Regions from separate parts of the Rhizobium sp. PP-F2F-G48 genome, predicted to be linked through region 1. Evidence: riboswitches for the same ligand, from Rfam matches in the RefSeq annotation. Region 1 holds a riboswitch; the other holds the start of a gene.
The links. Region 1 has a riboswitch for thiamine pyrophosphate ahead of C8J36_RS00595 (ABC transporter permease). Riboswitches for the same ligand answer to the same signal wherever they lie in the genome.
Positions count from the first base shown of each region.

Region 2: another riboswitch for thiamine pyrophosphate. It lies ahead of thiB (thiamine ABC transporter substrate binding subunit); the one in region 1 lies ahead of C8J36_RS00595 (ABC transporter permease).

Region 1 covers NZ_SLVH01000001.1:125,618-129,877, reverse strand. The annotation lists gene thiE (thiamine phosphate synthase) at 1-343, opposite strand, end outside; gene C8J36_RS00605 (hydroxyethylthiazole kinase) at 321-1,064, opposite strand; gene C8J36_RS00600 (ABC transporter substrate-binding protein) at 1,061-2,005, opposite strand; gene C8J36_RS00595 (ABC transporter permease) at 2,002-2,799, opposite strand; TPP riboswitch at 2,917-3,020, opposite strand; gene C8J36_RS24710 (hypothetical protein) at 3,015-3,182, shown strand; gene C8J36_RS00590 (hypothetical protein) at 3,463-4,260, shown strand, end outside.
Region 2 covers NZ_SLVH01000004.1:299,477-303,736, reverse strand. The annotation lists gene C8J36_RS12630 (ABC-F family ATP-binding cassette domain-containing protein) at 1-1,383, opposite strand, end outside; gene C8J36_RS12625 (thiamine diphosphokinase) at 1,386-2,036, opposite strand; TPP riboswitch at 2,181-2,310, shown strand; gene thiB (thiamine ABC transporter substrate binding subunit) at 2,433-3,398, shown strand; gene thiP (thiamine/thiamine pyrophosphate ABC transporter permease ThiP) at 3,421-4,260, shown strand, end outside.

The DNA.
Region 1 (4,260 bases):
CGGTGAGCCCGATGATCGCGCCGTCGCCGAGCAGACGCCGCGCGGTCTCCGCATCCATGTCGTCTGCCCCGAGATGCACCCCATGCGCACCCGCCGCCAGCGCCACATCCACCCGGTCGTTGACGACGAAACCGACGCCGGTGCCGGCAAGGGCCTCCAGGATGGCGCGGGCACGCTCGATCATGATGCGGGTCGACGCCGCCTTGTCGCGATACTGGATCAGCGTCGCCCCGTTCCGGGCGGCGGCAAGCGCCAGATCCGGGAGAGGCGCGATCTCCGCGAGCGATGCATCGACGATCGCGTTGAGGCGATCGTCGACCTTAGGCGGTCTCGTGACGGTCATGTCGTATCCTTGCAAGATGAAGAATGTCGGCGTCGCCGATGGTGGCGAGCGCGTCGAGAAAGAGCGGCGCGAAGGTGCCGGGCCCCTGCGCCGCGGATGCCGCGCGTTCGGCCGCAACGCCGGTGACCGTCAGGGCCGCCGCCGCCGCGCAGAGCGCATCCGGCTCGATGGCGAGAAAGGCGGCGATGACGCCGCCCGAGAGGCAGCCGGTGCCCGTCACCTGCGCCATGAAGGGATGCCCGTTGCCGATCTCGACGGAGACGCCGTCGACCTGGAGCAGATCGACCGGACCGGTGACGATCCGCAGGATGCCGGGCGTCTCCCCGATCAAGGCCATTTCGGCGCGATTGCCGCGCATGACGGTCGGCTGCAGCGCGATCAGCTCCCGCGCGAAGGCGAGCCGGGATGGCGAGTAATCGCAATGGACGGGATCGACGATCCACGGCTTGCCCTGATCCCGCGCCACCGCGACGCCGAGCCGGATGGCCTCCCGCCGTTCCGCGTCCAGTGTGCCGAGATTGACGGTTAGCGCATCGGCCCGTCCGACGAAGCTTTCCACCTCTTCGAGCGATCCGGTCATCGAGGGCAGCCCGCCGATGACCGTGATGCCGTCGGCCGTGAACTTCTGCACCACGCTGTTCATGAGGCAATGCACGCGCGGCCTTGCCTTCCGCACCCGCGCCAGCAGACTGCCAACGGTCTCTGCCGTGACCCTGCTCATTTCAGCTCCACGGCGATCTCGGCGACATCAGGCGCCTTCGCGATCAGCCCCTCGTCCTTCATGAAGGCGCCGAAGCGGGCATAACGGCCGGTATCGAGCGCGGCGGGACGCTTGGCGAACCGCGGCAGCGTGTCGAAAAAGGCGGTGCGGTTCAGCTCGTCGTTCAGGTTCGGATAGGCCTTGGCAAACAGCGCCCAGGCCTCGTCCGGATGATTGGTGAGGAAGATCGCGGCATCCTCCACGGCCGAGAGAAAACGCGGCAGCCGGTCGTCCCCGATCAGATCCCGATGCGTGACGAAAACCAGCTCGTCATAAACGGGGATGCCGTGCTCCTCCAGGAAGAAGGCGCGGCCCGGATGCCCCTCGATCTTCATCTGGGTCAGCTCGAAATTGCGATAGCCGCCGATCGTCGCGTCGACCGCGCCCGAAATGAGCGAGGGCGACAGGGAGAAATTGACGTTGACGAGCTCGACGTCGCCCTTTCCCAGCCCTTCGGCGGCCAGCATGCGCTGCAGCAGCACATCCTCGAAGCCCGAGACGGAATAGCCGATCTTCCGGCCCTTCAGATCCTTCAGGCTCTTGATCGGCCCGTCCGCGAGAACCGTCACCGTGTTCAGCGGCGTTTCCACCAGAGTGCCGAAGCGCACGAGCGGCAGGCCCGCTTCGTGGTCACGATAGAGATTGGGCTGGTAGTGAATGCCGATATCCGCCTGCTTGGCCGCAACCAGCCGCGGCACGACGGAGGGGTCGGCCGGCGGCACCAGCGTGACATCGAGCCCGGCCTTGGCAAACAGGCCTTTCTCCTGTGCGATCACCATGGGCGCGTGGTCGGGATTGACGAACCATTCGAGCAGCACGGTCAGCTTGTCGGCAGCGTGGGCAGAGGTGGTCGCGAAAAGGCTCGTGACGGCAAGCATCGTCGCGATGAGAAGACGGATCATGGAGATCTCCAGGTTGAGGCGGTTTGAGATGGTCTGCGACCGGAATCCGGGCGATTGCCCTCGCGCGCCCAGGGCGCGAGACGGGCGGTGAGGAGATCGACCAGCAGGCGCAGGATGAGGGTCATGGCGGCGAGCACGGCCATGGCGGCAAAGACGGTGGCCGTCTGCATGCGGGCATTGGCCTGCACCATGACGAAGCCGAGGCCGGCCGACGCACCCACCCACTCGCCGACGACGGCCCCGAGCGGCGCGAGCGGCGCTGCAACCCGCAGGCCGGAAACAAGGCTCGGTAGCGCCAGCGGCGCGCGCACGGACACCAGGGCCTGCCAGTGGGAGGCCTGCGTCAGCGAGACCGCGTCCACGATGTCCCGCTCCGTCCGGTTCAGCCCGTCCGCAAAGGCGGAGGCGACGGGAAAGAAGATGATCAGCACCGTCATCGCCACCTTGGAGGCCATGCCGAAGCCGAGCCAGACGACGAGGATCGGCGCCAGCACGAAGACCGGCAGCGCCTGGAGAACCAGGATCGTCGGCCAGACGAAAGGCCCGATGCGCGGATGCGCCGCAAGCGCAAACGCCGTGGCCGCACCGAGGACCGCGCCGGCCCCAAGCCCGATGAGGATTTCCGACAGGGTGACGAGGCTCTGCGCCAGAAGGAAATCCCACTGGTCCCGAAACACCATGGCGACAACGAGCGGCGACGGCAGCAGATAGGCCGGCGGCGAAAACACGGCCGTCCCGGCCTGCCACAGCAGGATCAAGCCGCCAAGCCCCAGCGCCGCATGAAAAGCACGCACGGCTAGCCGCCGAAAACGCGCGGCGGGAAAAGCGGACGAGAAACGAACGGCATGAGCGATCTCCACACATTGGCGACGGAGATCCAGGCGAGCGGAGAAGAGAGAAAGGGCCGTGGGCGGACACCTGTTTTCCGTTCCTACGCCGGTATGACCCGGATCAGGTTCATAACGGTTCGGCTTTCGCCATCTCAGCCCCTTGAAGGACACCCGTCGGAATGCCGCTAACCTATGAAAACAAAGGGCTTTTTGTCAACACCCTCCTGCTCGATTGCCTTTCCCCTCCATTCATCAGTCTGAAACTGCTCATTTTACTGCTCATTTTGCTCTCGCCCGAACGCCTTGTATCAAGCTTAAAAACAGTCATCGACAATAATTCCAAATGATTTCGAATAACGCTCGGCACATTCACCATTGAATATTTTTCTTGACAGAAACAAAATGCTCATTTTCTCTCGATATACATGACAAAAGACTCGACAACTAAAATTTCCCTGTTAAAAGCCGACACCGAAAGGATTAGAAATGACGTACCGATCATACATCACTCAGAAGAAATCATCTGGAATTTACGAGTTTATCTACAACTTACCAAAAGAGCTTCGTGAACCGGGCACGCCTTCTCAAAAAAGGCAATCTCTCAAGACACGGAGCTATGCCTAAGCGATGAAGAAGGCGATTCCCCTCATCGAACTCTACGTTGACAACAAAACAGTCGGAAATATTCGGAAAGGAACAAAATTGACACTTCAGATGGCTGCTCAGTCGGCAAACAAAAATGATCTAAGCTACATGGACCATAAGGAAATACGCGCACTTGATACCGACGAATTCCTTGATATGGCAGTCAAGCGCAGGAACGTCTTCACGAAGCTGAAGGCGCTTGGTGACCTCGATCTGGCGGCTTTGTCCGGTGAAGTCGTCGCACCGCTGACCTTCATGGAAGCCCTCGAACGGTACTGGTCGCTGACACCGGAGCGTTTTGTCGGGGTCACTGAATATAAGGCTAAGTTGAAGAAGAACCGGGACCGCAAACCCGTCACCGACTTCATCGAGCGAATGGGTGATGTCGATATTCTGAAGCTGAAGCTAAAGGACTGCAACGAGTATCGGGCAAAGCTTATTGCGGCGTGTGTCGCAAAGGAGTTGAAATCCGAACAGGCGACGTGGCGTATTTCCAAGCTTCGGGAGATCATCCGAGAGGTTTATGATAACGAGTTTCCAGAGCGTGAAAACCCGTTCATGAAGGTCAAGCCCATCGACCTCAAGGACGGTTCCAAGCATCAACCCTTCACGGAAATCGAAATCGATAAGGTCAACGCCGAACTTCTGACCGCGAACCTTAGCGATGAGGCAAAGGGCGTGATCACGGTTGCACAGATGACCGGGGCAATTGCGTCGGAAATCGGCGGGCTCTTGCCGGAAGACATTTTCGTTGATGCCGAGCTTCCCCACATCATCATC
Region 2 (4,260 bases), on a different contig from region 1:
GCGATCGTGGCTGACGAGGATCACCGTGCCGGCAAAGCTGGCGACGATCTCCTGCAACAGGTCCAGCGTCTCGATGTCGAGGTCGTTCGTCGGCTCGTCGAGAATCAGAAGGTTGGTCGGGCGCGAGAGAATGCGCGCCAGCATCAGCCGCGCCCGCTCGCCGCCGGAGAGATTCTTGATCGGCGTGCGCGCCTGTTCGGGCTGGAACAGAAACTCCTTCATGTAGCCGGTCACATGCCGCTGCTCGCCATTGACCAGCAGCGTCTCGCCGCGCCCATCGGTCAGGTAGTTGGCGAGCGTATCCTCGAGGTTCAGGTCCTCGCGCTTCTGGTCGAGCGTGGCGATCTCGAGATTGGTGCCGAGCTTCACCTTGCCCTCGTCCGGCTTCAGTTGGCCGGTGAGCATCTTCAGGAGCGTCGTCTTGCCGGCGCCGTTCGGGCCGACGAGACCGATGCAATCGCCGCGATGCACCCGGATGGAGAAGGGCGCGACGATGGTGCGCGGGCCATAGGCCTTGGTGATCTTCTCCGCCTCGATCACCAGCTTGCCGGATTCCTGCGCGTCGGACACGCTTGCCTGCACCGCCCCCTGCGGTCCCTTGTGGCCGCGATAGTTGGAGCGCAGATCCTGCAGCGCGCCGAGGCGGCGCATGTTGCGCTTGCGCCGGGCGGTCACGCCATAGCGCAGCCAATGCTCTTCCCGCTCGATCTGCTTACCGAGCTTGTGCTGTTCCAGCTCCTCCTGCTCCAGCACCTGGTCCCGCCAGGCCTCGAAATGGCCGAACCCCCGGTCGAGCCGCCGCGACGTGCCGCGATCGAGCCAGACGGTCGCGGTCGAGACCTTTTCGAGGAAGCGCCGGTCGTGCGAGATGAGGATGAGCGCGCTGCGGGTCTTCTGCAGCTCGCCTTCCAGCCATTCGATGGTCGGCAGGTCGAGATGGTTGGTCGGCTCGTCGAGCATCAGGATATCGGGTTCGGGCGCCAGCACCCGCGCGAGCGCCGCGCGCCGCGCCTCGCCGCCGGAGAGATCGTTCGGGTTCTCCTCGCCGCTCAAGCCCAGATGCGAGAGCAGATAGGTCACCCGGTAGGGATCGTCGCCCGGCCCGAGGCCGGCCTCGGCATAGGCCTGCACCGTCGTATAGGCGCCGAAATCCGGTGCCTGCTCCAGATAGCGCACAGTCGATGACGGGTGCCGGAACACCTCGCCCGATTGCGGCTCGATCAGGCCGGCCGCGATCTTCAGCAGCGTCGACTTGCCGGAGCCGTTGCGGCCGACGAGGCAGATCCGGTCGCCCGGTTCCACCTGCAGCGCTGCCCCGTTGAGCAGCGGCGTGCCGCCGAAGGTGAGAACGATATCGTCGAGTTTCAGAATGGGCGGCGCCATGGTCAGGCTCCTGTCATGTCGAGGGGGCGGGCGAGCAGCATCGCGCGACCGGTGCCGAGCGTCAGCGTCACGGGTCCTTCCGCCACGTTGGAAATGGTGCGCGACGACCCGAAGGGCACCGCGAAACGGGTCAGCGGATAACGCGCGCCCGCAATGGAGAGATCGGTCAGCGCATCGAGACCCAGAACGGAAAACAGACAGCCTTTCGGCAGGTCGATTTCGGTCTCGCCGGGAAGAAGCGGCACCGCCTCCTCCTCGCCCGAGGTCAGGACCACGTCGAGCCCGGTCTCGGCAAGCTGCAGAGCGTGCAGCAGGTGCTGGAAAGCATGGTCGCTCCGCTCGCCGCCGAGCGCACCGGCAAGAAGCAGCCGCCGCGCGCCGCGCATCCGCGCCGCCGCGACGGCGATCTCGCCATCGGTCTCGTTCTTGGCGGGCGGATAGGGCTCGCGCGGAACGTGCTGCCAGGCCGCGATCAGGGCATCCGGCGTCGAATCGAAATCGCCGACCCAGAGCTCCGGCGTCAGGCCGATGTCCGCCGCATGCCGCATGCCGCCATCGGCGGCGATCACGCGCGTGCCGGCAAGCTGTGCGGCCAGCCGGTCGGTCATCGTCAGCGGCCCGCCGAGCAGGATGGTGAATGCGGTTGCGGTCATGGCGCTGCCATAGCGCGAAGCCGCCGCCGAGGCAAAGGTCAAAGGGCGCAAAAAGCCCAAAGACATGCGGGCGGCCCGGCGTTTCTATGCCCTAGTCCGCACGCTTCGATCTTGCCAACCTGCAGGACCGCCGCTAGATTTCTCGATGCTCTAACGGGGTGCCTTTCCAACGTGACGATCCTTCGTCTCGGGAAGACGGGCTGAGAGGCTGACAAGCCAACCCGCGGAACCTGATCCGGTTTGCACCGGCGGAGGGATTAGACGGCTCGCAAGCGCTATTCCCCTTGAAACCCGTATTTGAAGGAGGCGCGCATGCGCAGCACCAGACTTTTGCCCACAACCCTGCTTTTCACCACGGCTTTGTTTTTGACGGCGGGGCTTTTCACGGCCGGCACGATGTCCACCGGCGCGGCAGCCGCCGAGCCGAAGACGCTGACCGTCTATACCTATGAGAGCTTTACCAGCGAATGGGGTCCCGGCCCGAAGATCGCGGAAGCCTTCGAGAAGACCTGCGACTGCAAGCTCGCTTATGTCAGCGTCGCCGATGGCGTGGAACTGCTGACACGGCTGAAGCTCGAAGGGCCCGCCTCCAAGGCGGATGTCGTCGTCGGCCTCGACACCAATCTCGTCACCGAGGCCAAGGCTACCGGCTTCTTCGCGCCGCATGGCCTCGACACCTCGGCGCTGACCGTGCCCGGCGGTTTTTCGGACGACAGCTTCGTGCCCTATGATTACGGCCACTTCGCCTTCGTCTACGACACGCAGACGCTGAAGACCCCGCCGAAAAGCATGAAGGAACTGGTCGAGGGCGGCGGCAAGGACAAGATCATCATCGAGGATCCGCGCACCTCCACACCGGGCCTCGGCCTGCTGCTCTGGGTGAAAGCCGTCTATGGCGACCAGTCCGCCGAGGCGTGGAAGACGCTCAAGGACCGCATCCTCACCGTCACGCCCGGCTGGTCGGAAGCCTACGGCCTGTTCACCAAGGGGGAAGCGCCGATGGTGCTGTCCTACACGACCTCGCCGGCCTATCACATGGTTTCCGAAAACACCGACCGTTATCAGGCGGCCGATTTCGCCGAGGGTCATTACATCCAGATCGAGGTGGCCGGCGTGACGAAAGCCGCGCGCGATCCCGACCTCGCCAAGGCCTTTCTCGCATTTCTGAGCGGTCCGCAGGCCCAGGCGATCCTGCCCACCACCAACTGGATGATGCCCGTGGCAAAGCCTGGCGAACCCCTGCCGGACGCCTTCGGCAAACTGGTCCAGCCGAAGACGACCTTCCTGATGAGTTCGGAGGAGGTCGCCGCAAACCGCAAGGCCTGGATCGACGAATGGCTCTCCGCCATGAGCCGGAACTGACCTTTTGATGCGCGCCGGTTTTATGGGCGCCGATCGAATCGGTCGCGAACGTCGTCTGACGCGCGGACTGGGCGTTGCGGGCCTTGCCGGCATCGCCCTGTTCGTCGGTGCCGCCATCCTCGCTCTGTCGCTCGCGGCCTCCGGCAACGGCGCGCCCGCCGGCGCCGGTGCGACGAGCGGCATGGCCGATGCGGCCCTGTTCGATCGCTATGTCTGGCGCGTCACCCGCTTCACGCTCGTCCAGGCCGGTCTCTCCACGCTTCTGTCGGTGGCCTTTGCCGTTCCCGTCGCCCTGGCGCTGGCGCGGCGGCGGACCTTTGCCGGCCGTATCTGGATCGTCCGGCTGATGGCGCTGCCGCTCGGCCTGCCGGCGCTGGTCGCAGCCCTCGGCATCGTCGGCATCTGGGGACGACAGGGCGTCGTCAACGACCTGTTCGCCCTGGCCGATCTCGACCGTCCGGTCGCGATCTACGGTCTTGCCGGCATCCTCGTCGCGCATGTCTTCTTCAACATGCCGCTCGCGGTCAGGCTGCTGTTGTCGGGGCTGGAGCGCATCCCCGGGGAATACTGGCTGGTCTCCGCCAATCTCGGAATGTCCCGCCTCCAGCTCTTCCGCTTCATCGAGTGGCCGGTCATCCGCGGCCTCCTCCCGGGCATCGCCGGCCTCGTCTTCATGCTGTGCGCCACAAGCTTTACCCTGGTGCTGACGCTCGGCGGCGGGCCCGCCGCGAGCACGCTGGAGGTCGCGATCTATCAGGCCCTGCGGTTCGACTTCGATCCGCCGCGCGCCATCGCGCTTTCGGCCCTGCAGATCGCCGTCACCGCCCTTCTCCTTCTCGTCCTGCGCTGGCTGACCCCGCCG